Regions from separate parts of the Bacteroides sp. 14(A) genome, predicted to be linked through region 4. Evidence: riboswitches for the same ligand, from Rfam matches in the RefSeq annotation. Region 4 holds a riboswitch; each other region holds the start of a gene.
What was found. A riboswitch is a leader RNA that binds a small molecule or an ion and turns the genes downstream of it on or off. The one in region 4 is predicted to bind cobalamin.

Region 1: linked by a shared signal. The riboswitch ahead of K429_RS0106585 (GNAT family N-acetyltransferase) and the one ahead of K429_RS0115220 (DUF4465 domain-containing protein) in region 4 are both predicted to bind cobalamin.
Region 2: linked by a shared signal. The riboswitch ahead of K429_RS0121675 (cysteine-rich CWC family protein) and the one ahead of K429_RS0115220 (DUF4465 domain-containing protein) in region 4 are both predicted to bind cobalamin.
Region 3: linked by a shared signal. The riboswitch ahead of K429_RS0123020 (ribonucleoside-diphosphate reductase subunit alpha) and the one ahead of K429_RS0115220 (DUF4465 domain-containing protein) in region 4 are both predicted to bind cobalamin.

What each region holds. Positions count from the first base shown of each region.
Region 1 covers NZ_JAGH01000001.1:1,755,206-1,763,218, reverse strand. The annotation lists gene K429_RS0106600 (response regulator transcription factor) at 1-682, shown strand, start outside; gene K429_RS0106595 (cell wall metabolism sensor histidine kinase WalK) at 657-2,441, shown strand; cobalamin riboswitch at 2,475-2,679, shown strand; gene K429_RS0106585 (GNAT family N-acetyltransferase) at 2,907-3,209, shown strand; gene K429_RS0106580 ((4Fe-4S)-binding protein) at 3,219-3,449, shown strand; gene K429_RS0106575 (tryptophanase) at 3,519-4,892, opposite strand; gene K429_RS0106570 (M23 family metallopeptidase) at 5,014-5,907, opposite strand; gene K429_RS0106565 (4'-phosphopantetheinyl transferase superfamily protein) at 5,926-6,558, opposite strand; gene K429_RS0106560 (gliding motility-associated protein GldE) at 6,572-7,918, opposite strand; gene K429_RS0106555 (single-stranded DNA-binding protein) at 7,942-8,013, opposite strand, start outside.
Region 2 covers NZ_JAGH01000004.1:680,620-688,632, reverse strand. The annotation lists gene K429_RS0121695 (putative transporter) at 1-1,406, opposite strand, end outside; gene K429_RS0121690 (acyl-CoA carboxylase subunit beta) at 1,507-3,039, opposite strand; gene K429_RS0121685 (biotin/lipoyl-containing protein) at 3,042-3,557, opposite strand; gene accC (acetyl-CoA carboxylase biotin carboxylase subunit) at 3,576-5,087, opposite strand; gene K429_RS0121675 (cysteine-rich CWC family protein) at 5,059-5,310, opposite strand; cobalamin riboswitch at 5,376-5,580, opposite strand; cobalamin riboswitch at 5,673-5,892, shown strand; gene nrdD (anaerobic ribonucleoside-triphosphate reductase) at 6,026-8,013, shown strand, end outside.
Region 3 covers NZ_JAGH01000005.1:83,013-91,025, forward strand. The annotation lists gene K429_RS0123015 (ribonucleotide-diphosphate reductase subunit beta) at 1-506, opposite strand, end outside; gene K429_RS0123020 (ribonucleoside-diphosphate reductase subunit alpha) at 528-3,047, opposite strand; cobalamin riboswitch at 3,109-3,325, opposite strand; gene K429_RS0123025 (Tex family protein) at 3,416-5,548, opposite strand; gene K429_RS0123030 (N-acetylmuramoyl-L-alanine amidase) at 5,973-6,386, opposite strand; gene K429_RS31340 (smalltalk protein) at 6,389-6,496, opposite strand; gene K429_RS0123040 (DNA-binding protein) at 6,533-7,018, opposite strand; gene K429_RS0123045 (DUF4248 domain-containing protein) at 7,239-7,457, shown strand; gene K429_RS0123050 (DUF3987 domain-containing protein) at 7,704-8,013, opposite strand, start outside.
Region 4 covers NZ_JAGH01000002.1:2,042,840-2,050,852, forward strand. The annotation lists gene K429_RS0115205 (hypothetical protein) at 52-363, opposite strand; gene K429_RS0115210 (hypothetical protein) at 417-1,178, opposite strand; cobalamin riboswitch at 1,680-1,877, shown strand; gene K429_RS0115220 (DUF4465 domain-containing protein) at 2,034-2,951, shown strand; gene K429_RS0115225 (PKD-like domain-containing protein) at 3,017-4,798, shown strand; gene K429_RS0115230 (hypothetical protein) at 4,813-6,903, shown strand; gene K429_RS0115235 (DUF5074 domain-containing protein) at 6,966-8,013, shown strand, end outside.

The DNA.
Region 1 (8,013 bases), on a different contig from region 4:
TTATCGTATTTTAGTTGTAGACGATGAAGAGGACCTTTGCGAGATCCTGAAATTCAACCTTGAGAATGAAGGGTATGAAGTGGACACGGCCAACTCTGCCGAAGAGGCGTTGAAAATGGATATCGGTAGCTACAACCTGTTGCTGCTGGACGTGATGATGGGAGAAATATCCGGTTTCAAAATGGCCAGCTTACTAAAGAAAGATAAGAAGACCGCTCAGGTACCTATTATATTCATCACCGCCAAGGATACGGAAAATGATACGGTAACCGGCTTCAATCTGGGAGCTGATGATTACATCTCCAAACCTTTCTCTCTGCGTGAAGTCATCGCACGCGTCAAAGCTGTATTGCGTCGCACCCAACAGGGAGAACCGGAACGGGCACCGGAGCAAATCAGCTACAAGACGTTAGTCATTGATATTGTAAAAAAGAAAGTAAGTATCGACGGGGAAGAAGCCCCTCTTACCAAAAAAGAATTTGAGATATTACTTTTACTCCTCCAGAGCAAGGGACGCGTATTCTCCCGCGAAGATATACTGGCACGGATATGGAGCGACGAGGTCTATGTGTTGGACCGCACCATCGATGTGAATATCACTCGCTTGCGTAAGAAAATAGGTATTTATGGTAAATGCATCGTAACTCGCTTAGGATATGGATACTGCTTCGAAGCTGAATAATACCACACATTTCCTGTCGTTCAGCCGGAAGTTATTTCTTTCGGTCATTTCACTGTTTCTGGTATTTGCCGGATGCTTCCTAGCGTATCAATACCAGCGTGAAAAAGAATATAAGATAGATCTGCTGGATATACAGCTACAGGACTATAATGAACGACTACACCAGGAACTTACTCACATTCCAGACAGTCTGTGGGATAAAACTTTGGAACGATACCTGCAAAAGTACGTCAAACAGGACTTACGTATTACGGTAGTAAACGTACAGGGTGACGTATTATATGACAGTTTCGAGAATCAGAAGTTAGGCAATCACGTCAATCGCCCGGAAGTACAAAAGGCACTGGCAGAAGGAAAAGGATATGATGTACGCCGTACTTCCGAAACAACAGGAGTACCCTACTTCTACTCTGCCACACTCTATGAAGGCTACATTATACGTTCCGCCCTCCCCTATGACTTAAACCTTGCAAGACACCTTGCAGCAGACCAGCACTACATCTGGTTTACCCTCATCGTATCATTACTATTAATTTTCATCTTCTATAAATTCACCTCTAAACTGGGGACAGCCATCAATCAGCTACGCGAGTTTGCCAAACGTGCCGATAAAAATGAGCCTGTGGAAACAGATATGCAGTCCGCCTTCCCACACAATGAACTGGGAGAGATTTCACAGCATATCATCCAGATATACAAGCGACTGCGGGAAACCAAAGAGGCGCTATACATTGAACGGGAGAAATTGATCACCCACTTACAAACCTCGCATGAAGGATTGGGCGTATTCAATAAGGACAAGAAAGAAATCCTGGTCAACAACCTGTTCACACAGTACAGCAACCTGATTTCAGACTCCAACCTACAAACAACAGAGGAAATATTCTCTATCAGTGAGTTCCAGAAAATCACGGATTTCATCAACAAGACTCCCAAGCGTCCGGGCAAGGAAGAAAAGCGTATGTCTATCAGCATCAATAAGAATGGACGTATGTTTATTGTGGAATGTATTATATTCCAAGACTTAAGCTTCGAGATATCCATCAATGATGTCACCCAGGAAGAAGAGCAGATCCGCCTGAAACGCCAGTTGACACAGAACATCGCACATGAACTGAAGACCCCGGTCAGCAGTATACAGGGCTATTTGGAAACCATCGTGAACAATGAAAACATTTCGCGGGAGAAGATGCAGACATTCCTGGAGCGATGCTATGCTCAAAGCAATCGGTTGAGCCGACTGCTACGCGACATCTCTGTATTAACGCGTATGGACGAAGCCGCCAACATGATCGACATGGAGAAAATAGATATCAGCCTGTTAGTAGGCAATATCGTAAATGAGGTATCCCTGGAACTGGAAGAAAAGCATATCACCGTAGTCAACTCCCTAAAACCAAAGATACAACTACGGGGAAACTATTCCCTGCTATACTCCATTTTCCGCAACCTGATGGACAATGCTATTGCTTATGCAGGCACGGATATACGCATCAACATCAGTTGTTTCCGCGAAGACGAGAATTTTTATTATTTCAGTTTTGCCGACACCGGCGTAGGTGTCTCTCCCGAACATCTGAACCGCTTATTCGAACGTTTCTACCGGGTAGATAAAGGACGCTCACGCAAACTGGGCGGTACGGGATTGGGATTGGCTATCGTAAAGAACTCGGTAATCATCCATGGAGGTACCATTTCGGCCAAAAACAACCAGGGTGGCGGATTGGAATTCGTATTCACACTGGCAAAAGAAAAATAATCACTTATCACTAACCACTAATCACTTTTTTCCTTATCTTTGCGATGCATTGGTTTACAGTCTTTGTTCGGAGACGGTAATTAAAAGGGAATCAGGTGCAAATCCTGAACAGTCCCGCTGCTGTAAGTTTCATGATAGGTTGCAGGCAAACTACCAATAGCCACTGGAAGTCCGCTTCCGGGAAGGCGCCTGGCAACAGAAACAAGTCAGAAGACCTGCCATGCACTGTTTTTATCACTGCTTTCGAGGAAAAAGCGTTGAGTCTAATGAAACGGGCAAATCGTCCCATCATTTCATTCATCCACTCTGCTTCAAAGAAAGTAAGGAACAATAAACTCTGCCAAGTTTATTTGAATGGTGTCCGGTCGAAGGGATTTCGCCCGGACATTTTATTCTGTAACTTTCCCAAAACAAATTTCATCATCCGCGTGTTATACATACAGTAAACAATTAATACGAAGAGTTATGGAAGCAGATTATGAACTGATCGACAATGAAGAACGTCACCAATATGAGTTCCATGTCGATAAATATACTCCAAAGATTGAGTATATAAAATCAACGAATGGGGAGATTTACCTGACACACACCGAAGTACCCACTCAATTGGGTGGTAAAGGCATCGGCAGCCAGTTAGTAGAAAAAGCATTAAAAGATATAGAAAAACAAGGACTAAGGTTAGTACCTCTCTGCCCGTTTGTAGCGGGATACATTCACAAACATCCCGAATGGAAAAGAATTGTAATGAAAGGTATTCACATTCAATAATAAATAGTTATGAATATAAAGAAAGAATATACGAACGGGGAAGTGACCATCATCTGGCAACCCGGACTGTGCCAACATGCAGGCATTTGTACCAAGACCCTTCCGAATGTGTATCATCCGAAAGAAAAACCGTGGATAACGGCTGAAAATGCAACGACGGAAGAATTGATCGCTCAAATCAAGAAATGCCCGTCGGGAGCATTAAGTTACAGAATGAATAACGAGAAAGAAGATAAATAAAAGAAATGAGGTTACCCCTTCAACATATGAATTCGGGTAACCTCATTTGTATTATGAAAAAGAAAGTAGTTATGTACGTTCCAATTGAACAGTGAAATGACGCATCAGGGGAGCCTCCCAAGTAATACGGACTCCATTAGTAATACTTTCACGACGGTCGAAAACATTCTTCAACGCTACTGCAATCACGTTCATGTGATTATCCGTATATACGCGGCGGGGAATAGCCAGGCGCAATAAATCCAATCCGGTAAAACGGTTCTCACGGGTAACCGGATCACGGTCTGCCAGGATATAACCGATTTCACATCCTCTGATACCGGCTTCAAGATATAGCTCAACCGTTAGAGTCTGTGCCGGGAATTCATTCTTCGGTACATGCGTCAGTACCTTCGTTGCATCCACAAAAATGGCATGTCCGCCTGCTGGACGCTGATATGGAATACCGTATTCATCCAACTTCTTTGCCAGATATTCTACCTGACGGATGCGGGTTTCCAGATTATCAAATTCCGTATTCTCATCCAGTCCTGTAGCAAGTGCATTCATGTCACGACCATTCATACCACCGTAAGTAAGATACCCTTCATATTGCACGCAAAAGCCTTTGGCACCTTCGTACCAATCTTTTTTTCGTGTAGCAATGAAGCCTCCCATATTGACGATACCATCTTTCTTGGCACTCATAGTCATACCATCCGCCAGGTCGAACATCTCTTTCGTAATTTCCTTTATCGTTTTACCGCTATAGCCATCTTCACGCATTTTGATGAAGTAAGCGTTTTCTGCAAAACGTGCGGAGTCAAATAATACAGGTTTATTATACTTATCCGCAAGAGCACGGACTTCACGAAGATTCTGCATGGATACGGGCTGTCCGCCAGCCGTGTTGTTCGTAATGGTAACGATGATAAACGGTATACGGTCACCATATTCCTGCAACGCTTTTTCCAGCTTCACAGGATCGACATTACCTTTAAAAGGTATTTCCAACTGAGTATTCTTCGCTTCATCGATGGTGCAATCCAGAGCAATGGCCTTCCGGCCCTCGATATGCCCCTTTGTGGTATCAAAGTGAGAGTTACCCGGAACAATATCTCCATCATGTACCAGATAAGAGAAAAGCACATTCTCAGCAGCACGCCCCTGATGGGTGGGAATGACATATTCAAAACCAGTCAGACGAGTGATCACTTCTTTCAGATTGAAGAAGGAGGAAGCACCTGCATAACTTTCATCGCCCAGCATCATCGCTGCCCATTGACGATCGCTCATTGCTCCCGTACCGGAGTCAGTTATCAAATCGATATATACTTGTTCGGATTTCAGCTGGAACACATTGTAATGGGCTTCTTTAAGCCATTGTTCACGTTCCTGGCGGGTACTCTTCCGAATGGGTTCCACCATTTTAATTTTCCAAGACTCTGCAAAAGGTAATTCCATAGTGCTTGCTTATTATTTTGACATTTAGTTAACAAAAAGACCCGTAGAAGAATTTCTACGGGTCGAATATAAGCATTTATACAGGATTAAGCAAAAGTTTTACTATCTTTTTGTCAACAAATTATTCCTTTGACAGAAATTTCTTCTTCTCCTTCTTACTCATCTCCTTCATGATAATTTCAACAGGATGCCAGGACTTATACATCACCCGCTCTTCAGGTTTACCTGTTTCCTCGGGAGAAAGATAAAAATCAGGTACATATGAGTGATCCGGCCGATCGGGGCAATAAATACTGAAACGTAAATGGGAACCCTGCTTGTAGTTCTCTCCGCCAATGATGCCAAGCGGCTGTCCCGGAATCACCTCTTCACCCGGAGAGACAAAGATCCCTTCATTCTGAAATAATTTATAACGGGCAAAAGTTCCGTCCTTATGGAAAACTTCCAGATAATTTTCCGTCGAATGGAACGATGTGTTTTCAGAAGTGGAAGCGGAATTGTCAACAACTTCCGTTACGAGTCCGCCACGGGCAGCAAAGATCGTGTCTCCGGCAGTCGTAGAGAAACCAAGTCCCGTGATACGCTTCTCTCCTTCCTTTCCTATAAAATTATCTAAAGACACCATCTTATTCACACGAACCACTTTCCCTTGTGCCAGAGGGAAGAGATACACAAAACTGGTATCCGTCTTCAAGCGGCTATTTCCTTTTTTATAGGTATAGCGATATGAGAATCCAATCGGAACATTTTCCGTAGACGGACGCAAAGTCAACAGACGTGTTTTGCCATAATGAATAACGGCATCATAAATTTCTCCTTCAGAAGAGGTCGTATTACTCAGCCGGGAAAAAGTCATAGATACCGTATAAGGCGTATGCGACTGAGTTTCGGAATAGAAAGTCACTTCCCCCTTGGTAGACCGTTCATAGCTTACCGTAACAGTCTTATCCGACTGTGCATAAACCAGCAGAGGCAAGCAAAAAAGAAGAAGACAGAAATAGCGTTGTAGTTTCATAGTATCATATTTTTAAAATTAATCGACTTGCCAGGTCAGCACAAAGTCCGGATGCAGGAGATATCGGATCTCAAATTTACGCTGTTCCGGTGTTCTGTACTCTTCAGCCGAGAAAACTCCTTTTTCAGTAACCGTAAAAGGAAAAATACGCAGATGCTCCCGGAAATCAACCTCCGGTGTATTCATACATTTAAACATCACTTCTTTGGCCGACCAATGGAGCAACAAAGCCCAGGTATCCGTTCCCTGATACGAAGACAGAGGTTCATCAGTACGCATATACTTATGCGCCACCTTATGTACCCGTTCACCGTATTGTTCTATATCAATGCCCACTTCCTTACCGGCTTCACCGATAATCACCGATACATACCCACGTGTATGAGAAATACTGATTGATGCAGATTTATCTGCCAGATACGGTTTCCCGCTGGGATAGTAAGCAATTTCCTTTTCCTCTCCCAATAGAGTAAATACCAACACACGAACCGACAGCCATTCCAAACGACGATGTTCAGCAGAGAAACGTTGCAACCCCTCCAGATATGTTTCCTGTTGCGGAAGCATGCTCAGCAATTCATCCAGTGTTTCGTCCATCTTCCAGACTCCCCACTTATATGAAGGATACGTATGTTGTATGAAAAGAGACATATTATTTTATAAATCAATCTTTCTTATCGGAATCCGACGGAAGAGTGTTGATAGTGAACTTCACTTTAAGAATACGGCGGTTATCCATCTCCAGGACTTCAAATTCATAGTGATCGTAGGTAACCTTTTCATGCAGGGCAGGGAATTCACCTTTCAGCTCCAACAGTAATCCTGCAAGCGTATCAGAATCACCCGCCACTTCATCAAAGACTTCCTCGTCCACCTTCGTAATCTTATAAAAATCCGTCAACTGAGTTTTAGCTTCAAACACCCACGTATGATCGTTCAGCACTGCATACGTACGTTCTTCGTCATCATATTCGTCGTGAATCTCACCTACTATCTCCTCGATGATATCCTCCATCGTCACAATTCCCGACGTGCCACCAAATTCATCAACCACAATGGCAATATGAATCTTATTGGCCTGAAAATCACGCAGCAAATCGTCAATCATTTTAGTTTCCGGAACAAAATAGGCCGGACGTATCAGCGACTGCCAACGGAAATCCACCTTATTCAAATGGGGCAACAAGTCCTTGATATATAAGATACCTTTGATATTATCCCGGTTCTCGGAATAAATAGGGATACGGGAGTAAGCATTTTCGATAATACATTGCAATACATCCTTGAAAGGCGTGCGAATATCCAGATCGACTACGTCCAGACGGGAAGTCATCACCTCCTTCGCCGTTTCACCGCCAAAACGAATGATACCTTCCAGGATATTATTCTCTTCTTTCAGCTCAGCCTTATCCGTCAGTTCAAGAGCATGAGAAAGCTCGTCTACCGAGATGTTATGGTTTTTACGGGCAAAATGCTTGTTCAGGAACGAAGTGGAACGCACCAGCATAGACGCTACCGGATAAAAAAGGGAACGAAACATCCAGATACCCGGAGCGGAAAAGCGGCAGAAAGCCAACGTCTTCTGGGCTGAATAAATCTTCGGCATGATTTCACCGAAAAGAAGCAGAAGGAAGGTCAGGATGACGGTCAGTATCAGAAATTCCGCAATAGGAGAATGAAACTCAAACACGCTCATGAAAAAGAAGTTACAGAGCATGATAATGGTCACATTCACAAAATTGTTTGTTATCAGAATGGTTGCCAGCAACCTTTCCGTGTCATCCAGAAGTTTACGAATTTTCTCGTCCGAGGGATGTTTCTTCTCGTCAATGGCATTCAGGTCGGACGGAGAAAGAGAGAAAAAGGCTATTTCTGAAGCTGAGGCAAAGCCGGATACGAGCAACAGCAAGCCTGCCAACACAATGGCGATGATTGCCGAAATAGTAGGGCTATGTACGGATATACCATTAAAAACATTTGCCAACTGGCATAAATAAGCGTCTGGGTCCAAAGATCTTGGTTTTAGTTAAACAATTAGAACGGTAAATCGTCCGTTGTATTATCTTGTGCAGGGGTTGCCTGCGATTGCGCCATAGGTTGTGCAGG
Region 2 (8,013 bases), on a different contig from region 4:
GTTTCCACAAATCCTTTACCGGCACCCAATCCCACACAAGCCAGGAAAAGGGAAATTCCTATCTCACGCAGCATCAGATTGGCACTCATGGTAGTATAAGTAATCATTTTGTACTGAGGACCGAAGCGACTGATCAGAATGGAAACAATAAGAGGGCCGCCCGCCAATCCTAACTTTACCGGCTGTGGAATGCCCGGAAATACGAAAGGTGTACTACCCAGGATACATCCTAACGCTATCCCCAAGAATATAGGTATCAGATTAGGATGATCCAAGCGTTTCATTGAATTTCCCAATACTTTTTCCGCATGACTGACCGCCAGCTCGCTACCAACAATAGTAACACGGTCGCCCATCTGCAATTGTAATTGCGGAGCAGCAACCAAGTCTACTCCCGAACGATTCACCCGGGTAATACTGGCTCCGAAATTATTACGTATCTTCAATTGGGAAAGCATCTTTCCATTCAGTTCAGGTTTCGTTATCAAGATACGACGGGAAATCAGTTTCTTGTCCAATTGCTCCCATTGCATATCAATCTGCTTACCGAAGAAGACGCTAATAGCTTCAATATCTTTAGGGGTAGAGATAACCAAAATTTTATCATTCAGATGCAATACCGTATCTGAATTAGCCAATTCCGTTCCTTGCCCGTCATGATACTGTACACGCGAAATCACAAAATCACGGTTCATCAGCGGACGTATATCTTTTATCTTTTTTCCGTCGATAGCTTCATTACGGATTTCAAACGAAATAGGACGCACAGTGAGTTCCTGTATGTGTCCCAGTCCACGTTCAGCTTCCGCCTCTTCTGTCTTGGTATTGATACGCAAAATATATTTCAAGGCTATCAATGACAAGATAATGCCGACTACACCCAGTGGATAAGCAACCGCATATCCCAATGCTATCTCAGGGGCATCTATTCCGTTCAAATCACTGTTCGCCTGCTGGGCAGCTCCAAGTCCCGGAGTATTTGTTACCGCACCGGAAAGGATACCGACCATAGTAGTGATAGGCGTACCCGTGACAAAATGTAATATAATCGTGATGACTACTCCCAGAAAAACGACCAGCATAGCCAACAGATTCAAGGTAAGTCCGCCTTTTTTGAAAGCAGAAAAGAAACCGGGTCCCACTTGTAGCCCTATGGAGTAAACAAACAAGATCAGACCGAACTCTTTCATAAAATGAAGCAAGTGTTCATTCAGAGTCATATCAAAATGCCCGAATACAATCCCCACAAAAAGTATCCATGTGATACCTAATGAAACTCCCGCCACTTTGATTTTAGCCAGCATAATGCCAAATGCTATCACAAGTGAAAGGATCAGTACGGAATGAGCCACTCCTCCACCCCAAAGATCAGGGTATCCTTCAAAAAGGTTCTTCAATAGTTCCATAATTTAAAGCATATATAATTTTTTCTTCATATAATCCGTTTAAAGTCTCCCCGGAGAAATCACTTCTACGGGGAGACGCACACATTGAAACATAACTAAATCATAGTGGCATATTGCCGTGCTTTTTAGGTGGGTTGCTCTGACTCTTGTTATGCGTCATTTCTAACGCCTGAATCAGCTTATACCGGGTATCACGAGGCATGATAATCTCATCAATAAAACCACGCTCGGCAGCCCGATACGGATTAGAAAACTTAAATTCATATTCCTGGATCAGACCGGATTTTTCTTCCGGTGTAACATTTCTATATAATATATTCACAGCACCTTCGGCTCCCATCACAGCTATTTCAGCCTGCGGATAGGCCAGATTGATGTCTGCCCCTGTCTGTTTGCTGGACATCACGATGTACGCACCGCCATAAGCCTTACGGGTTATCAGGGTAATTTTAGGGACAGTAGCTTCTGCATAAGCATAGACGATTTTTGCCCCGTGACGAATGATGCCATTATGCTCCTGCGTCACGCCAGGCAGGAAGCCCGGTACATCTTCGAAGGTAATCAACGGAATGTTGAAGCAGTCGCAAAAACGGATGAAACGTGCAGCCTTATCGGAAGCATCTATATCCAGCACACCAGCCAGATAAGCCGGCTGGTTGGCTACAACTCCTACCGAACGACCATTCAGACGGGCGAAACCCACCACAATATTCTTTGCAAAATGAGGCATCACTTCAAAGAAATATTGGTTATCCATAACAGGCTCTATAATATCCTTAATGTCATAAGGAATGTTCGGGTCTTCCGGAATCACAGTTTGAAGTTCTTCTGACTGACGTCTGGCATCATCCGTACAAGGAATAAGCGGAGCATCCTCCATATTATTGGAAGGCAGGAAGCTGAGCAATTCGCGTATGGCCAGCATGGTTTCTTCTTCAGTGTTACACATGAAGTGAGTAACGCCACTCTTACTGCTATGTGCATAGGCTCCACCCAGCTCTTCCTTGTCCACTTCTTCATGCGTAACCGTTTTCACTACATCCGGCCCTGTGATGAACATATGACTTTTCTCTTTCACCATAAAAATAAAATCCGTCAATGCAGGTGAATAACAGGCACCGCCGGCACATGGGCCCAGAATAGCTGAGATTTGAGGGATCACCCCGGAAGCAATCGTATTCTGATAGAAAATAGAAGCATATCCTGACAAACTGCCGACACCTTCCTGAATACGGGCACCTCCCGAGTCATTCAGAGCAATAACCGGAGCACCATTTTTGAGTGCCAGTTGCTGTACTTTCACTATTTTCGCTGCATTAGTTTCACTCAAAGAACCACCATGCACCGTAAAGTCATAGGCGTACACAAATACCGGACGACCGTCAATCTTGCCGTAACCAGTCACCATGCCATCACCTGGAATTTGTTTTTTCTCCATTCCGAAATTGGTGCAACGGTGATTTACAAACTTATCCAACTCATTGAATGTCCCTTTATCCAGCAAGGCTTCTATGCGTTCGCGTGCGGTCATCCGCCCGGCAGCATGTTGTTTTTCTATCTTATCAATGCCTCCACCCTGCGAGGCACGCTTATTAAGTTCTTCAAACTGATTATATATTTCTGTCCTTTCCATACTTATTCTTCATTTATAATATCCAATGTCATTAAAATCTGGTTACTGCTCACTGAATCACCTTCCGCCACCAAGATTTCTCTCACTACACAGTCCGAATTGACCTTATAGTTGCTTTGCATTTTCATAGCTTCAAGCACCACTACAATATCTCCCGCCGACAAACGGTCCCCTTTCTTTACAGGAATCTTCATAACCTTACCCGGCATCGGAGCAATAATCTTATCGTCCTGTCTCTCTTCTCCTCCTTTTCGCATACGCAAGTATTTCACCTGGGTATCTGCTATATCCACATGATAAGAGCGATAGAACAAATTCACATCATAGCTTTTTCCTCCTTCACCGCGGATGACTTCCGTATTGTAAGAATTTCCGTCGTGTAAGATGGAGCAGCTGCCGTTTTCTGCCATGGCAATATCCACATCGTAGATTCTTCCATCAACATTCAACCGGACTTTATTATCTTCTTTACTGACCAACGTCACGTCGGCAACGCGGTTTCCAATATGTATTTCCATTAACTACTTCCTCCCTCTTTAAATACGTAAAACTCCTTTTTGCAAACCAAACTCACGCCAGCGACTGATAGGACGACCATCAGACGACTGCGTAGAAGAATTCTCTTCCAGGTTCATCAGGTAATCTATATAAGCGGCAATCATGGCAATATTCTCAATTTCTTCATTATTACTGTTAGGACGCTGCAACATACGCGAGTTTTTCTCGATAAACAGCGTGTTGTATTCTCCCTTTACGAAATCGGGGTTGTGCATGATGCGCTTCAGATAAGTAAGATTCGTCTTCAATCCGGTAATTTTATACTCATACAGCACACGGCGCATACGCTCAATGGCATACTGCCGATTGGTGGCCCATACGATCAGTTTTCCGATCATGGGATCATAATAAATAGGAATCTCATACCCTTCGTAAACATAGCTATCGATTCGGACACCGATACCGTTCGGTTCAGCCAATAACTTAATGATTCCCGGAGACGGCATAAAATTATTCTCCGTATCTTCCGCACAGATACGACATTCGATAGCATGTCCCCGCTGAAACAAATCTTCCTGTTTAAGATGCAACGGATAACCGGATGCAATCATGATCTGTTCTTTCACCAAGTCCACACCCACCACTTCTTCCGTAATGGGATGTTCCACTTGCAAACGGGTGTTCATTTCCAGGAAATAGAAATGACGATGCTTATCCACCAGAAATTCGATAGTACCTGCACCCGAATAGTTCACTGCTTTGGCGGCAGCTACAGCCTTCTCTCCCATCTCTCTGCGTAATTCCGGAGTGAGGAAGGGAGACGGACTTTCCTCCACAATCTTTTGATTTCTACGCTGAACAGAACATTCGCGATCAAATAAATGAATCACATTGCCATGATTATCACCCAATACCTGAAATTCAATATGATGGGGTTCCTCCACAAATTTCTCCAGATATACCGTATCGTCACCAAAAGCAGACATAGACTCCGAACGGGCGGTATTATAAGCCTCAACTACTTCATCCTCACTATGTATCAGTCGCATACCTTTTCCGCCACCACCCATAGAGGCTTTCAGCATCACGGGATAGCCGATCTTATTACATATCATCACAGCCTCCCCGGCACTCTGCAAGGGTTGTTCCGTACCGGGAACTACCGGTACTCCGGCTGCAATCATGTGTTTACGGGCTGAGATTTTATCGCCCATCGCTTCCATTGTTTCGGCAGAGGGCCCGATAAAAATAATGCCTTCTTCTTTGCAACGACGGGCAAAGTCCGCATTTTCAGATAAGAAACCATATCCGGGATGGATGGCATCCGCTTCATGCTGCCGGGCAGCACGAATTATATTCTCTATATTCAAATAACTGTCTCTGGAAGCTGCCGGACCTATCAGACAGGCTTCATCGGCATACATGACGTGTTTTGCTGCACGGTCCGCTTCCGAATAGACAGCTACTGTACGTATTCCCATCTCTTTGCAGGAACGCATTACACGTACAGCAATCTCGCCTCTATTGGCAATCAATACTTTTTTTATCATTGTTCTTCTGTTTATCACAAAGGGGTGCATCACATACATCCATAACGATACCCTCTTTGACTGCCGTCAGACAGTCATGACATAAACAGCCCGGGTAATTCTTTTGCAAATAAGCACGTTGCTGCTCATTCAGTCGTACCGTAGCGCAATGGCATGACAAAATCCGATCGTGCATACACTCAAAGGTTGCACCACAACGCGGACATACCTTTTTCATAGGCATCCCTTTCGCATTAATTAAATTAAAACAATTATACGTTCGTACTGTTCCCCTAATCCCACGAGTAGCAACAGACTTTAACGAATGGCAGGTCTTCTGACTGACTCCCTTTCTGATTCCTTCCCGGCCTCCAATTCACAGCCAGTGGCTAAAGTATTTATCAAGAAAGTTATGGAGCTTCACAGCAGCGGGACTGTCCGGGATTTACACCCGATTCCCTTTTAATCCAAATGACAGAAATGTTCATCCGAAACCAATTCGGGGCAAAGATAGTGGAAATTATCATTGGAGATGCTTTTTAAAACAAAAAATATAAGCTGGGAATATTTTTTTCTATCATCCGTTGGATTATAGATTTTATTTCTAACTTTGTCAGCGATAACGGTTTCCAAATCACCGCAAGCGTGAAATGGAATTAAAAGGGAATCCTGTGAAAATCAGGGACTATCCCCGTAGCTGTAAGTTTCATCTCCCTACCATGTGGAGAAAAGATTGTGGCACTCTTTAGCCACTGGTCCTGCAAAGACCGGGAAGGCGCCATAACGGAAACAAGTCAGAAGACCTGCCGATATCTGTAATCATTCAGGCTTTCGGGTGAAAAGCGATAGAATGCATCCTCCAAGATTCATTTTATTACTTACTCTCCTTATTTTGTCGTTTGATTTAGTATAGCTAACTAAACAAAGAATATTTATTTGTTAAATCTTAAATTACAGGTATGATCAATTCGGAGACTTTCATCGTCAAAAGAGATGGGAAAAAAGAAGCGTTTTCACTTGACAAGATCAAGAACGCAATTAGTAAAGCATTTTTATCTGTCGGCAGTTTTGCCACACAAGATGTGATCACCAACATACTCAGCCGCGTGAACATCAGTGATGGAACCAGTGTAGAAGATATACAGAACCAGGTAGAAATTGCACTGATGGCTGAACACTATTACAGTGTAGCAAAAGCGTTCATGCTATACAGACAGAAACATCTGGAAGACCGGGAAGTACGTGACAAGCTCCGTTTCCTGATGGATTACTGCGATGCCTCCAACCCTGCCACCGGTAGCAAGTATGACGCTAACGCCAATGTGGAAAATAAAAATATAGCCACACTGATAGGCGAGCTCCCCAAATCGAACTTCATCCGTCTGAACCGCCGTTTGCTGACTGACCGTCTGAAGGACATGTACGGCAAGGAACTTTCAGACCGCTACATCGAATTGCTGAACCAACACTTCATATATAAGAATGATGAAACCAATCTTGCCAATTATTGCGCAAGCATCACCATGTATCCGTGGCTGATCAGCGGAACCGCATCCGTAGGCGGTAACTCCACGGCACCCACCAATCTGAAGTCTTTCTGCGGAGGATTCATCAATATGGTATTTATCGTATCGAGTATGCTCAGCGGCGCCTGTGCCACACCGGAATTTCTGATGTATATGAATTATTTCATAGAAAAAGAATACGGAGAGGATTACTATAAACATCCGGAACAACTTGCCGACCTTTCCTCCAAACAAAGGACCATAGATAAAATAATCACCGATTGTTTTGAACAGATCGTATATTCCATCAATCAACCTACGGGGGCACGGAATTTTCAGGCAGTATTCTGGAATGTAGCTTACTATGATCAATATTATTTCAATAGCCTTTTCGAACATTTCGTCTTCCCGGACGGAAACGCTCCCCATTGGGAATCATTGAGCTGGTTGCAGAAGCGTTTCATGAAGTGGTTCAATAAGGAACGCACCAAAGCCGTTCTTACTTTCCCCGTAGAGACAATGGCTTTACTGACCAAAGACGGAGATGTACTGGATAAGGAATACGGTGACTTCACGGCCGAAATGTATGCGGAAGGACACTCTTTCTTTACATATATGAGTGATAATGCCGACTCGTTAAGTAGTTGTTGCCGCTTACGTAATGAAATACAGGATAACGGATTTAGTTACACCCTGGGTGCAGGCGGCGTATCTACCGGATCAAAAAGTGTGTTGACTATCAACCTGAACCGTTGCATCCAGCATGCAGTGAAATCCGGATTGCTTTATCATTTCTTCCTTGAAGAGGTAGTAGATCTGGTACACAAGGTACAACTGGCCTATAACGAAAACTTAAAGCATCTGCAAAGCAAAGGAATGTTGCCTTTGTTCGATGCCGGATACATCAATATGGGACGCCAATATCTGACAATCGGTGTAAACGGGCTGGTGGAAGCCGCTCAATTCATGGGAATTGAAATCAACGATAATCCTAAATATGAAGCTTTTGTGCAGGAGATTCTGGGAATAGTTGAAAAATACAATAAGAAATATCGAACGAAAGATATACTCTTTAACTGCGAAATGATACCGGCCGAGAATGTAGGCGTGAAACATGCCAAATGGGACAAAGAAGCCGGTTTCCAGACATTCCGCGAGTGCTATAACAGCTATTTCTACATCGTAGAGGATGAGTCGCTGAACGTCATCGATAAGTTCCGTATGCATGGACACAGGTATATAGAGCATCTGACGGGCGGTTCGGCACTCCACATGAATCTGGAAGAGCACTTAAGCAAAGAGCAATACAGGCAATTACTTCGGGTAGCCGCCACTGAGGGCTGCAATTACTTTACTTTCAATATACCTAACACGGTCTGCAACGAATGCAACCACATTGACAAAAGATACTTGAAAGAGTGTCCGGAATGTCATAGCCAGAA
Region 3 (8,013 bases), on a different contig from region 4:
AATTCATTGTAACAGTTGCCGATAAAGGTATTTCTTTTTAATAAATGCTCATCCGTTTTCCATTGGTAAAGAATGTCATTGCGTTTCTCCGGACTACAGATTGTGTCGAGCATATAGCTGTAACTCTGACTGTGCACACATTCCTGAAAAGCCTGGATGTGCAGGCAAAGATTTACTTCGTTGGCCGTGATGTATTCGCTGATAGTGGGCAGATTGTTGCTTTGCAGGGAATCCAGAAATACCAGGAAACTCAGGATTTTGTCGTAAGCAGTCCGTTCGGCTTCATCCAGCAGGGGATAATCCTTCGTATCCTGAGTGAGATTGATTTCTTCGGGAATCCAGAAATTGTTCATAGCCTGGCGATACCAGTCGCTTACCCATTTGTATCGCATATTATTGAAATCATTCAGGTTTGTCGTATTACCACCGATCATTTTTCTGAGGCGGATTTCCGTATCACCTGAAGGGTTGAACAGGGCATTTCTCTTTAGTTTTTTTGCTTCCATATTATTTTAGTTTTTAAGTTTTTATGATGCGCAGCTTTCACACTCTTCTACTTCCAGAGATTTGCTACGGACGTAATAGACTGTTTTCACTCCACACTCCCATGCCAGCAGGTAGAGATTCAGCACCTGGCGCATGGTGAATTCATTGGTGATGTAAAGGTTCAGGCTTTGTGCCTGGTCGATATGCAACTGGCGGACACCGGCGGCACGGATGCTCCATTGCTGATCCGTCAGATAGGCACCTTTGTATAGCCAGAATGTTTTGTCAGACAGTGACGGGGCTACACGTGGCAACATGGCTCCCTTCTTCTCTTCCAGGAAAAAGCGTTTCATCACCGGATCTGTTCCTGCGGTGGTTCCGGCTATGATGCTGGTGCTGCTGGTAGGGGCTATGGCCAGCAGATAGGCATTTCTCATTCCGGATGCTGCAACCTTTGCGGCCAGTGCTTTCCATGCGGGTGAGTCATAATTGCGTTTTGTAAAGTAAGCTCCGGTTTGCCAGTCGCTTCCTTCAAAGTAGTCGTACCGTCCTTTTTCTTTGGCCAGTTCGGCACTCGCTTCGATGGCGGCGTAATTGATACGTTCAAAGATCTTGTCCATGAAGCTAAGATGTTCCTCGCTTTCCCAGCGTATGCCACGGATGGCAAGTGCATGGTGATATCCGCTGACTCCTAAACCGATGCTGCGATAATGATGGTTGGTTATCTGTGCAAAAGGGATCGGATAAAAATTGAGGTCGATGACATTGTCGAGTGCACGGACCACTGTTGCCACTTTTTCTTTCATCTGTTGCTCGTCTTCCAACGGTAGATGTCCCAATGAAAGACTGGCGAGATTACATACCACGAAGTCGCCGGGACGGACTGTTTTCACCACTGCCATATCCCCATCCTCCGTGCGTATCTCAGTAGAAACTGTCTCTATGGCCGACATGTTCTGTGCAATCTCCGTACAAAGGTTGGAACAGTAGATGATTCCCCGGTGATTGTTGGGGTTGGCGCGATTCACGGCATCACGGTTGAAAGTGAAAGGTGTGCCTGTTTCTACTGCTGACCGTAGCACCAGTCTGACGATATCCTTAATGCTCATGCTGCGTTTGGAAAGACGGGAATCGTTTACGCAATCCAAATATCTTTTCTCCCATTCTTCTCCGTAATAATCTTCCAGGCAATATCCTTTGATAGTCATTATTTCATTCGGACAGAATAAATACCATGATTGGTTCAAATCCTCTTTCGCCATCCGCCAGAATAAATCCGGATAGCATACCGCCGGAAATATGTCATGGGCTTTCATGCGGTCATCCCCGTTGTTGGTGCGCAGTTGCAGAAATTCAGGCAGGTCCTTGTGCCATACGTCCAGATATACGGCTACCGCTCCTTGTCTCATTCCCAACTGATCTACGGCAACGGCTGTGTCGTTCACCAGTTTCATCCACCGGATAACTCCTCCTGCCACACCTTTGAAACCCCGTATGTTTCCACCGGCCGCACGTACTTTGCCGAAATACATTCCCATACCTCCACCGAACTTGCTGACCATGGCGAAGTTGTCAATGCTTCGGTATATACCTTCCAGACTGTCGGGCACGGTGTCGATGAAGCAACTGGACAATTGATGATAAGGTTTTCGGGCATTGGCAAGTGTAGGGGTAGCCATGGTTACCTCCAGTTTACTCAGCAGATCATAGAATTTTCTTACCCATTGCAAACGGCTGTGCCTTTCCGGCATTGCAAGATGAAGGGCAATACCCAAATACATTTCTTGTACGGATTCAATCGGTTCATGGGAGCGTGTACGGATAAGGTAGCGTTTGACAAGCAGATCCAGTCCGGAATAGTTGAAGAGCTTGTCACGCTCCGGACATATAAATCCTGCTGCTTCTTCTATTTCTTCCGGTGAATAGGAGGTTAAAATATAACTGCCGTATAATCCTTCGTCCGTGAGATAACGCAGCTTTTCATAGAAAGACAGGACACCGGCGAACTCTGCCTGTTCAGTCAATTTCTTGCTTAACTGAAAATTGAGTAATCGGGCGGCAATAAACTCCCAGTCGGGGGCTTCCTGGGTAGTTAGCTCTACAGCCGCTTTTATAAGAGCCGTTAACCGTTCGTTCGGTGTCATTTCCGGTTTGTAGAAACTGGAGAATTTTTCGGCAAGCAGGGTCAGGCTGTATTCATTGCGCGGGAAGTCTTGCCCGATACCTTTCAGGGTGTCCGTTATTGTTTCGTCGCCAGTTTCATTTACTATGTGGTTGAGGGCTTTTCTCCGTTCTGTCCGTTGCCAGCGATAAAGGATATAGTTTTTGGCTTCGGCATAAAAGCCATGTTCCATCAGGGACCGCTCCACTTCATCCTGGATCCGTTCTACGTGGCGATTGCCGGTGTCACTGAGGATGAAATTTTCCACTTCATTTACCAGCGTGAGTATTGTTTCATCCGTAACACTTTGTCCGGTGCTGGCGAAGCTTTTTCGTATGGCAATGGCTACCTTCTCCTTGTTGTAAGGCTCTGCCATTCCATTTCTCTTGGTTATTTCCATGAGATGTTTATGTATAAAATTATTGTATTATTTCGCACTGTTTCCCTAATCCCACGAGTAGAAACAGCCTTTGATGAATGGTAGGTCTTCTGACTGACTCTTTGTTTTCAATGCCTTCCCGATGTCTTCTTTTCTACTGCAAGACATTCAGTGGCTATGGTGTTATTGAAAAGTTGTATAGAGCTTCACAGCAGCGGGACTGTCCGGGACTTTCACCCGATTCCCTTTTAATCCGAATGGCAGAAGAGCCATTCGGAACCAATTCGGGAACAAAGATAATTAATATTGTAATGGTTACAATATTGAGAAGGTTTAAAAATAGAGAATTATACTATTTTATTAGATAGCGTGATCTGGATATGATTGTATCATGAAGCGTCACTAACCAATTTCAAAGCAATCCGCTTGCGGTCCATATCCACACTCAGCACCTTGACCCGGACATGCTGGTGAATAGAGACAATCTCATTCGGGTCTGAAACGAAACGGTCGGCCAGCTGCGAAAGATGGATCAGACCATTCTCTTTGATACCTATGTCGACAAATGCGCCAAAGTTGGTGATATTGCCTACAATACCGGGGAGTTCCATACCTTCGCGCAGGTCGTTGATGGTGCGTACATTCTTGTCGAACTCGAAAATCTTTATCGGACCTCTCGGGTCGCGTCCGGGTTTTTCCAATTCTTGCAGAATATCTTTTAATGTCGGCATACCCACGGTAGGAGTGAGGTATTTCTCCGGTTTTATCTTCAGGCGGAGCTCCTTGCTGGCGATAAGTTCTGCTACGCTGCATCCCAGGTCTTTTGCCATCTGCTCTACGATGCAATAACTCTCAGGGTGTACGGCCGTATTATCCAAGGGGTTTTCAGCCTGTGGAATACGAAGGAAACCGGCGCATTGCTCAAATGCTTTGGCTCCCATACGCGGTACTTTCATCAGTTGCTTGCGGGAGGTAAATGCACCGTTTTCCGCACGATAGTTCACGATGTTTTGTGCCAGCTGAGGGCCTAAACCGGAAATATACGTCAGCAGGTGGCTACTTGCCGTATTCAGGTTTACACCAACCAGATTTACGCAGCTTTCTACGGTCAGATCCAGTGATTTTTTTAATTTCGTCTGATCCACATCATGCTGGTATTGTCCCACGCCAATGGACTTCGGATCTATTTTCACTAATTCGGCCAATGGGTCCATCAGGCGGCGGGCAATAGATACGGCTCCACGTACCGTGACGTCGTATTCAGGGAACTCATCCCGGGCAATTTTGGATGCGGAATAGATAGAGGCGCCCTGTTCGCTCACCACAAATACCTGAATGTCCTGTCTGAAAGTTTGATGTTTCAGAAAATCTTCGGTTTCACGACTTGCGGTTCCGTTGCCTACGGCGATGGCTTCTATCTGATAAGCTTCCACCATTTTTTGTATTTTGGATACAGCCTCTGCGGTTTTGTGCACCGGAGCATGCGGATAGATGTTCTCATTGTGGAGCAGATTGCCTTGTGCGTCCAGGCATATTACCTTACAGCCTGTACGGAAGCCCGGATCAATGCCCATTACCCGTTTTTGTCCCAGCGGGGAAGCGAGCAATAGCTGGCGCAGGTTCTGGACGAATACCCGGATAGCTTCTTCATCGGCCTGCTCCTTGCTTTGTGCGGCAAACTCAGTTTCGATGGACGACTTCAACAGGCGTTTGTAGGCATCTTGTACGGCCTCTGCCACTTGTTCTCCGCAAGCGTTGTTGCTACGGACAAAGCGGCGTTCCAGACGCTCTACACATTCCTCGTCATCAGGACTTATGCTGACTTTCAGCAGACCTTCGGCTTCGGCACGACGGATGGCGAGCAACTGGTGCGAGGTACATTTCTTCAGTGGTTTACTGAATTCGAAGTAATCCCGGTATTTATCTGCTTCAGTTTCTTTTCCTTTCACTACTTTGGCGGTGATGACGGCTTGCCGGGAGAAGGCAAAACGCACGGTGTTGCGTGCCTGTTCGTCTTCACTGACCTGTTCGGCAATGATGTCTCGTGCCCCTTTCAGTGCGTCTTCGGCATCTTTCACTTCTCCTTTGACGTATGCTTCCGCACGTTTCTCGGGGTTGGGTTCCCGTTGCAGCATCAGTAATGTCGCCAGTGGTTCCAGTCCTTTCTGGCGGGCTACTTCCGCACGTGTGCGGCGTTTGGGTTTATAGGGTAGGTAGATGTCTTCAAGAATGGTGCTGTCCCATGTTTCATCAATACGTTTTTGCAGTTCGGGAGTCATTTTCCCCTGCTCGCTGATGGTGTTGATGATGGTCTCTTTCCGTTTGGCTGTTTCGTTCAGCTTCTCATAGTGTGTTTTGATGGCTTCAATTTGCACTTCATCCAGTCCGCCGGTAGCTTCTTTGCGGTAGCGACTGATGAAGGGAATGGTAGCTCCGTCTTCCAATAAATCAAGTGTATGGCCGATTTGCTTCTCGGAAATGCCGAGGGCGGCGGAAATCATGCGATGGAATAACTGTATCATGTTGAGTCGTTTTTTTGAATAATGAGGGCCAAAGATACGAAAAATAAAGGAATCAATCCAGGAAGGGTTAATTCTTTTTGGACGGGTTATGAACTAAATGATAAATAATCTTTTAGACGCGGATGACACGGATAACGCGGATCTTTTTTTATCCACTTTTATAGCGCAGCCTTTTAAATCCGCGTTATCCGTGTCATCCGCGTCTAAAAAATAATATACCAAATGGCGCTAATCACTTATCACCAAACACTAATCACTTTTGTTCTTTTCTTTTCCGTTATGAATTAATTCACCACAGATTACACAGATTCACACAGATTTATTAATCTAATAATCAGTAAAATAAAATCTGTGTCAATCTGTGTAATCTGTGGTGAGTCTTATTCCTTTCTATCCCGTTTCGAACCCCAAAAAGGGAGCCTTCTTACAGCCCCCTATATTCCCTTTCTGCATTGAAGCAAGGGCAAGGTTTCATGGGATTCAGGTCATGATGACCTACAATCAGAGCGTGTGGAAAGATGCGCTTCAATTCGCGGAGCAGTGCAAGCAGCGATGCTTTTTGCTCTAAGGTGCGAGTGTCGGATGGCTGACTGTCGGCATCCAAACCTCCTTCATAACAGATACCGATGGAGTGTCGGTTATGATTGAGGCAATGCGCTCCGATTTTTTCCGGTGGGCGGCCACGGTGAATCTCACCGTCACGAGTCACGTAGAAGTGATAGCCGATGTCACTGAAGCCGCGGTGGCGAATGTGATCGCGGCGGCAATCTTCGAAGCTCAGGCCCACGCCCTGAGGCGTGGCCGAGCAGTGAATAATGAGTAGGGTAATCGTGCGCATGTCTACTGGCAGGCGCCTAACCCTAAAGCTCCCGCAATGGCGGTGGCTACGGTGATGATTACTTTGAGGACAATGCCCCACACGTTTTTTGACTTCTTTTCTTCATTCATAATGATTGATGATTTATAATTTATGTGAATCAGGAGTTATCCCAACGGATTTTCGTCGAGACCACCGCCGTCTCCTCCGGAACCACCGCCGGGAGTGTCACCGGATGAGCTGCCTCCTCCCACGGTGTACATGGAAGCCTCCTTCATTTGCCCTTCCAGATTAATCTGAGCATTGCTCAGCTCACCCGTGGCACGGGCGCGGAGTTTCAATCCCTTTACGTTATTAGCCAATGAGAAGTCGGCGGCAGATTTTGCGCCTTTTTTACTGACAATCCCTACGGAGAAAATTGCCAGATCATCCATTTTTACATTCTTGCCATCCAGAATAAGTTCCTTGGTGCAGGAAACCATGTCTGTCAACACTCCCTTGATGACGCCACTTGAGTAGGGAGTATTGTGGTTGGACATGTGTTTGGCAAGTCTCTCAATGTCGAACGTCTCTTCAATTACGGGACGCGCATACCAGAGACCTTTCAGTAGGCTGTTTTCGCCTGTCACTTGATACTTTTTGTAACGAATCATAATTTGATAAATAATTTAAAAGATTAAACAATTATAATTTAAAAGATTCACGATGTTGAACTCAACAATGCAAAGGTAATATTGTCGGTATAGGCGTTTGTCACTTTCAGACTGTTAGAGTCGATTGAGGTCTGTTTTAGTCTGTTATTTACATATATATCTTTGATAATGTCATGATTTATGTCTATCTTTGATGAAATATAACACATGAATATCAGATATGAACTCTTTTGAAATCCGTACCTATGGGCGTACTGAACTTGCCCAACTCTATTGTCCCGATCTCTGTCCGGAGTCTGCCTACCGTAAGTTGAAACATTGGATCGATCTTTATCCCGGTCTGCGTGCCAGTCTGTCCGCCCTGGGGCTTTCTCCCCGTTCACGCTCCTATACGCCCGCCCAGGTGAGCCTGATAGTAGGCGCACTGGGGGAACCTTAAAGCTAAGGTTTGGGGGCGTAAAGCTGAGGTTTAGCGGTGTGAAGCTGAGGTTGGGAGATGCAAGGCTGAGGTTGAGGGATGCAAGGTTGAGATTGAGAAATACAAAGCTGAGATGAGGCTTTGTAATGGTGAGGTTGGTACACTTGGTACAGAGGTTCACCCTTCCCTTTCGCTTCACACACACGTGCGCGTATATAATGTGTGAGTCCCCCTGCTAATCACTAATCCCTCACCACTCACCACTTCTTACCGCTTACCCGGCTTGCGATAAGTGCCGTTTCTGTCCGTACTTTCCACCAGACCGTGCTTCTGCAGGCGCTTCAGCCAGGTGGAGGCGGTTTCGGGCTTGATACCCATCTCTTCGGCTCTATGTATGAATTCAGCTCGTGTAAATCTCTCCCCCATGCATTGCACAAGCGCATCGCGGTCGGCATTTCCCCGACTGGTCACTTGGGTGGCGGGCAGGAAGGAGAGTATGTGGATGGCGTGGCTGTAGAGGCTTTCGGCGAGCGACAGCACAGCGTGGAAATCGTCGGGGGTGATGCTGAGATCCCAT
Region 4 (8,013 bases):
TCGATATATGGCATTTACAATGTTACAGCAAGTGTATTCCCTTTACGCCGGTCAGCGTTTGTCCATTACCCCAAACTCTTTCCATTCCTCCATATCGACGCACCGCTTGACTATGCGCTTGAATTCGGCGGCTTTATCCTTGACCTCTATCAGTTGCCTATTGGCTTGGGAGATCATTTCATGGGTTTCAGCATGTAGCCGCTCCACTTCCTTATTCAGTTTTTCTCCTTCACCGATAGCACTTTCCAGTGCCGACAATTCTTCAAGACCAATGCCTTGGTCCTTAATCCGTTCGTAATTCTTCCTTAATCCGGCAACCAAAACTTTTGCCTTATCCATCTGATTAGAATACGTCTTTGACATTTTAATCGATATTTAAAAATTAGCAAGGACTCATGCCCCTTGCACGGCAGTAATTATAAACGCGCTTGGGGTGATATACCATACTTTATCCGAACCCCCGTCGGTATAAACCGGTAATTATGCGCCCGCATTACCTCCAGAGCGTTTTCCGTAGGATGGGCTGCCATATAGATGTCGATTCTCTGGACATTGGTAAGCGGCATTTTCTTGTTCCAGATATCCATAAAGGAATGCAACGGCAAGGAATTGTTCTTGTCCATACGTCTTAGTCTGCGTTTCATATGATAGACACATCCCGTCTCCGGCTGCAAGCGACGCGAAAGAACCTGCAAATCCAGACCGTTTATCCAGCCGGTAATATCCTCCACTCCTACGCGGTCTTCGTGTTCGCAGATTATTTGCATAATCCGCGCATAAACCCTGCTCTGGCTCCATACGTCCTCTCCGTTTATCCTCGCAGACTTGATCGTGGCGCTGAGTGCATACGTTTCATTGTCGGACAAACAGACATCAATACCTCCATGGCCCCGCAAATGGCAATAGAGCTTTCCAAAACGACCGGACTGCAACGACCAAATTTCAGGGTCTATCTTGGCATTCATAGAAGACAGACAGTGCATATTCGTATCGACAAAAAGCGGTCTCGTCTGAAAATTCACATAGTATATTTCCACTTGAAGCGGCAGGACGGACAGATAACTGCCCAAATGCAATTCATATTCTTTCAGCAATGCCTCATTGATCCGCTGCAAATGGGATACCGCATTGGAAGTGTCCGATAAAAGACTGTGTACAAGTTGTTTCATGGTTTCCATACATGTTCATTCATTAAATTAATTTTGAAACAAAAATAGGGAAAAAAGGATTGGATTTAATCATCGTTTTATAGTGCGCATGGGCGCAAATTGCTGATTTTCAGCATAAAACAACCTGTTAATTATTCCAGTTAAATGTTAATATGGTGAATTTCATTTTAGCTGGGAATAATCTGTGAGGAAAAAGCCATTGCAAGCAATCGCTTACTGTCGCCCCTGTGGCTTATCATCAAAAATGAGAACCGAATCATTATACCTATGGCTGTGCAACCTTTGATTCTCATACATAACTTAATACCATATATCAAAAGCATGGCTGAAAACATCATCATAAAGCAGTACTATCCATAAAGCAGGAGCCAAACCTCGGGGTGAATTTGACTGTCGCCAGAAATGAATGCCGTTCATTCCGGCTTTTGCTCCGATTGTGTCTTTTGAAGTTTTTTGTTGTTATTACGTTTGAAAATCTTCAAAAGATGATATTTATAGGATTTTTTTGCATAATTTTGTGGCGGTAATAGTTTTCCAGCCAGAAAAATACTTGCTGGAAATGAAAAGGGAATCCGGTGAGAATCCGGAACAGTACCCGCTGCTGTAAGTCCCCGGAATGTTTATCGTATACTTTTGCCACTGGTGAAAACTGGGAAGGCACGATAATCGGGACGAGTCAGAAGACCTGCTATGACCAAAAAAGGATTTGTGCCTGCGGGAATCAATCAGGTAAAGTAGTCAAAGTAAGGTAGTGACCCGGTGTCGTTACGGCTTGTTATACAAAAATTCCCGTTTGTACAGATCCTGTGCAAACGGGAATTTTTGTGTTTATAGATATAATATTTACTAAAGTAACTATGATTTATGAAAAGAAATTTACGCTTTTTTGCAGGTGCCTTCCTATTGACGGCAACCGCCTTGTTTACCGCCTGTAGTCAAGACGATGACTTTTTGATGGAAGTGGTTGATTCCGGAACTTCGCAAACCCGTGCTGTGACAAATCCGGACGGTACCTTGACTATCACTTTCGATGATTTCGATTCCGGTATGTTGGCAGGACCTACCTCGGCCGGAGAAAATCTTTATTCGTACCAAGGGTATCCTCAAGTAACCACCATTTACGACAATACTCCGGAAGAATATCTCTTCCTTTCAATGTTTAATACAGTAGGTGGAAGCACAGAGTATTCCAGCGGTGGTATCGCACTTTCCAACTGGAACATCCGCTCCAATCAGTCGGGAAATACCGGAGACTGGTGGTATTCTTATCTGAACCAGTGTTCTGTCTATAACACTGCGGTGGAGGCGGAAGGACAGGATAAGGAAGCCGGGCACAGCGGCTCCAATTTCGGTGTCGTTTACGGATATGTGGATGCTTACAATCAGGCATGGATGGCTAAACCAGAATTTTATTTCAATGTTCCCCGGAAGTTGGTCGGCCTGTGGATCTGCAACACCTCATACACTTATGGAGTCATCACTTATGGTAATCAATTCGGTTCTACGGGGGTAGCGACTCCTCTGAAAGAGATGGAAGGGTATTTCCAAGTGAATCTGGAGTGTTACGATGCGGATGGCGGTTTGATCCGCACTTATAAACGTCTTTTAGTCGACTATCGTGGCGGCCAACAACAGGTTGATCCTATCACGACATGGGATTATTGGGAAATCAATGCCGAAGGGGTGCAAAGTGTGAAGTTCAATTTCGAGGGTTCGGATTCGGGAGCATACGGTTTGAATACTCCGGCTTACATCTGTATCGATGATATCACTATACAATAAAAAGAATACAGGGATATCCCTTCTGTCGGGGGGTATCCCTGTTATTGTTCTAAAATCCACACATCATGCATCGTTTTTACTATTTTATTGTTTTTGTCTGTATGCTGTTCACCTCCTGCAACAAGGATGAAGTCATTACCGAAGAGGTAGGAGGACAACCCATAATAGAACTTGACAGCGAAACCGGTATTTACACGGTCAAGGTCGGTCATGAATTGACTATCGCCCCGACATACCAGAATGTTGAAGATGCTCTTTTTGCTTGGACGATAAACGGTACGCTGGTTTCTTCGGGTCCGTCTCTTCAACGTACATGGAATGAATGCGGGGATTTTTACGTCAAACTAAGAGTAGACAATGCGGAAGGCTATGCCGAAGAGGAACTGAAAGTAGAAGTGAAGGAACTCACCCCTCCGGTCATTTCACTGGCACTACCTTCGCAGGGGCTAAAAGTTGTCCGGAATACCGATTACACATTTACTCCCGATATTCAGCATTCGGATGTAGAAGGGTTCAAAATCGAATGGATACGGGAAAGAAAAATCGTTTCCACCGAGAATACTTATACTTTCAATGAACAAGAACTCGGTGTTTATACGGTGACAATCAACGCTTCCAATATAGATGGGACAACAACGAAGGATGTAAGCGTAGAGGTCGTGGAAACGATGCCCTACGTTGTCAAATTCCCGACCCCGTCTTACCAGCAAACATCCACGGACAGGTACACATTTGCCGACCGTCCTGTTTTCCTGCGCCCATTGTTGGAGTATTTCGACAATCCCCGTTTTGAGTGGAGTGTGGACGGTCAGGTCATGGAAGGAGAAATGGAACGCATGTTCAGGTTCACGCCGTCTACACCCGGAGAATACACCGTCTCCTGTACTGTGTCGGAAGACGCACCGACGGAAAAAATAAGCAGGAATATCGACAAAGGAAAGACGGCTGTCACCGCCACCGTAAAAGTCGTCTGTGTGGACAAAAAGGAAGAGGATAGATTCCGGGCTTCGGGAAGTTCAAAGTTTTGGGACAAAGTCTATGAATATACTCCGGCTCCCGGCCAATTTATCAACGAGACGAGCACGATAGGCGGTATGACCGGCAACGAAACATCCCCTGAAGCGGCTATCGCATGGGCAACACAGCGTTTGAAAGACAAACTACACGTTTCTTTGGGTTCTTTCGGCGGTTATATCATCGTCGGCTTCGACCACAGTATTCCCAATTCGGGCAACCAGTATGATTTCTGTGTTCAGGGGAACGCCTTTGACGGCAGTTCCGAACCGGGTATCGTATGGGTCATGCAGGATATAAACGGAAACAAATTGCCGGATGACGAGTGGTACGAACTGAAAGGATCTGAAGCTGGCAAGGAAAAAACAATACAGAATTTTGAAGTGACCTATTACCGTCCGGAAGGCAAAAAAATGGATGTCCGATGGATCAGTTCCGACGGTAGGAACGGCTGGGTAGACTATCTGTCCGCTTATCATACGCAGGACTATTATTATCCGGCTTGGATTTCGGAAAACAGTTATACCCTGACAGGTACTTGTCTGGCTTCCCGCAACATCCAAGATTCACAAACCGGTTACTGGGATAATCAGGCTTATGATTGGGGGTATGTGGACAATTTCGGAAACGACCAGATAGAAGGCGGCAGTACGGTGGATGGAAGCGGTCAAAGGAACGGTTTCAAAATATCCAATGCTATCCATGCCGATGGAACGGAAGCCAATCTGCAATATATTGACTTTATCAAAGTACAATGCGGTGTTTTGGCCAAAAGCGGCTGGCTGGGCGAAGTTTCAACGGAAGTATTTTCTTTTGAGGATTTAACCAAATAATAAAAATTATAAGTATGAAAATTTATTTTCTTCCCATGCTCCTATCTTTGTTCTTTTTGGGTGCGTGTGACAAAAACGATGAAATTATACCTGAAGATGCAGATGAGAATTTCATCACGTCGGTCGTGATGACCGTGGACGGAAAATCGTACACGGCCGATATTGCGGACAATACAGTAACAATAACCGTTCCCTATACGGTATCGCTGAACAATGCCGAAGTGGAATTCAAGTACACGACTTCTGCAACAATCATACCTGATCCAGAAACGATAACGGACTGGGATAATGAACGGACTTTCCGGGTGACATCCTATAACGGAGATGCCCGCGAATATGCCTATAAGGTGGTGAAAAGCGAGATAGAATCTGACGGAGATGTGGAGTTGAAGACCACCAAGGAGGTAGCCTCTTTTGCCGCGACCCAAACAACCGTTGTCAAAGGGAACCTGATTATCGGCTCTGATGCGGAAGAAGCAGAAAAAATCACTGACATATCCTTATTGGCATCTTTGAAAGAGGTTACTGGCAACATTATCATTCGTAACAGTTACAACGGTAGCGACTTGACAGGGTTGGATAATATAGTTTCGGCTGGAGGTTTACAGATAGGTTCGACCGATGTCGCCTCGAAAGCTACGAAGCTTCACATGATTTCCATGAAAGCTTTGGAAACGCTCTCCGGAGACATATCGGTATATAACGACCAAGTGACTTATGTCCTATTCAAGAACCTGACAACTATTGAAGGAAGCGTGATGTTCAATGCGCCATTGTTACAGAGCTTTGAGTTTCCGGTTCTGACCACTGTAGGTCAGGATCTGAATATCCAAGGACTCAATGAAGAGAACACAGCAGCCGGTTCGATTGTGTCTTTGGAAATCCCGGAACTGACAAGTGTCGGAGGAGTTTTGTCCGTAAACAATCTTGCCAAGCTGACCTCCATGAACTTCCTTAAACTGAAAGAGACCGGTGGCCTTGATTTCCACACCGTCCCCGTAATGTTGGAAACCATCAACCTACCGGAAATCGAGACAGTAAACGGAAGTATTATTATGGAAGCCAATATGGAAGCTCCTCCTACCGGGGCTTTTGTTCCCCAACGGAATGACGTGCTTCAGGCTTTCGGCGGAATGGACAAACTGACAGCGGTAAAGGGGCAGATAAAGATAAAAAATTTCACAGCACTCAAGCAGCTTCCTGACTGGAGTAAAATCACCACACTTGGAAGCATTACGCTGGATTATCTTGAAGACGTGAACGGAACACTGATGTTGCAGAACGCCCGATTTGAAACTTTTGGAGAAACGGCACCCCAGATTGAAATTAAAGACAAGGTGCAGCTCTCCAAAATTGAAACGACCGAGGATTTGTCAAACGTAAATTTTGTCATCACCAGTCTGACGAATAACAAGTTCCCTGAAATCACATTCAAAAGTATCAATGATTTCACTTGTACTCCAACCACCAACGATACCGATTATACCATATCGACAATTCAACATGTACATGGAAATCTGCATGTGACAGGTCAAATGCGAAGCAATGCCAAATTTCCCGACTTGGAAATCATAGATGGATATGGATACATCCAAATACCCATGATGGGGTCAGTCACAATGTCAGCCTTGAAAGAAGTGGGAGGTCAGTTTTATTTGTCCGGCAATCTTAAAGGTTGCGACTTACCATTGTTGTCTAAAGTTTGTTGCTCAACCTCTCCTGTATATTATAAAGAGGGAGCGGGTGCGTTAGCAATAACTTTACAAAGTAAATCGCTGGATCTTCCGGAATTGCTTCATGTAGGAGGTGAAGGGTTGTTCGTTAATCAAGCAACAGGTATTACTTCTGCTAAATTACAGACAATAGATGGTACGTTACAGATAAAAAGTGCGACTTCTCTTTTTCAGGAAACATTTTCCATGGAGAAGTTGAAGACCTTACATGGGGTTGTTTTTAACGGTTTGACGAAATTTACCGACTACACTTTCTTCGGCAGTTTCATAGAAAACGGAATGATTACGGAGGAAAACTGGAGTGTGACGAATTGTGGGTATAGCCCAACCTTCCAAAATATGAAGGACAAACAATATACGCAGCAGGATTAAAACCTTATATCTTAACCAGAGTACCCGTAATGATTCGGGTACTCTGGTTTATTTGAATGACAATGAGCAGAATAATACAACGGATTTGCCTTTTTCTTTTCTGCCTGCCAGTTTTCGGCAGTTGCATGAAGTGGGACTACGGCGAAACGGAAGAGTTCATGGCTTCCGGTACGGGGCTGTTCATCACCAACGAAGGCAACTTCCAGTACAGCAATGCCACGCTTTCGTACTACGATCCCGAAACGAAGCGGGTGGAGAACGAGGTGTTCTACCGAGCCAACGGGTTCAAATTGGGGGATGTGGCGCAATCGATGGTCATACGCGACGGCGTAGGCTGGATCGTGGTGAACAACTCGCATGTGATTTTCGCCATAGACATCAACACCTTTAAAGAGATCGGCCGCATCACAAACCTCACTTCGCCGCGGTATATCCACTTTCTCTCGGACGAGAAAGCCTATGTGACGCAAATTTGGGACAACCGCATCTTCATCGTCAATCCCAAACGCTACGAAATCACGGGATATATCGAGTGCCCGGACATGACGATGGAATCGGGGTCCACGGAGCAGATGGTGCAATACGGCAAATATGTCTATGTGAACTGCTGGTCGTACCAGAACCGTATCCTGAAAATCGATACCGAAACCGACCAGGTGGTAGATGAACTGGTCGTGGGTATTCAGCCCACATCTCTGGTCATGGACAAGAACCATAAGATGTGGACCATCACCGACGGCGGGTACGATGGCAGCCCCTACGGATACGAACCCCCGTCGCTCTATCGTATCGACGCTGCGACATTCACCGTCGAAAAACAGTTCAAGTTCAAGCTGGGGGACTGGCCCTCGGAAGTACAGCTCAACGGTTCGGGCGACAAACTCTACTGGATCAACAACGCCATCTGGTCGATGGATGTGGAAGCCGAGCGTGTTCCGGTACGTCCGTTCCTGGAATATTCAGGGACCCTCTACTACGGTCTCACGGTGAATCCCGTCAACGGAGACGTCTACGTGGCCGACGCCATCGACTACCAGCAACAAGGTATCGTTTACCGTTATTCCGAGGCCGGAGAACTGCTGGACCAGTTTTATGTAGGAATCATTCCCG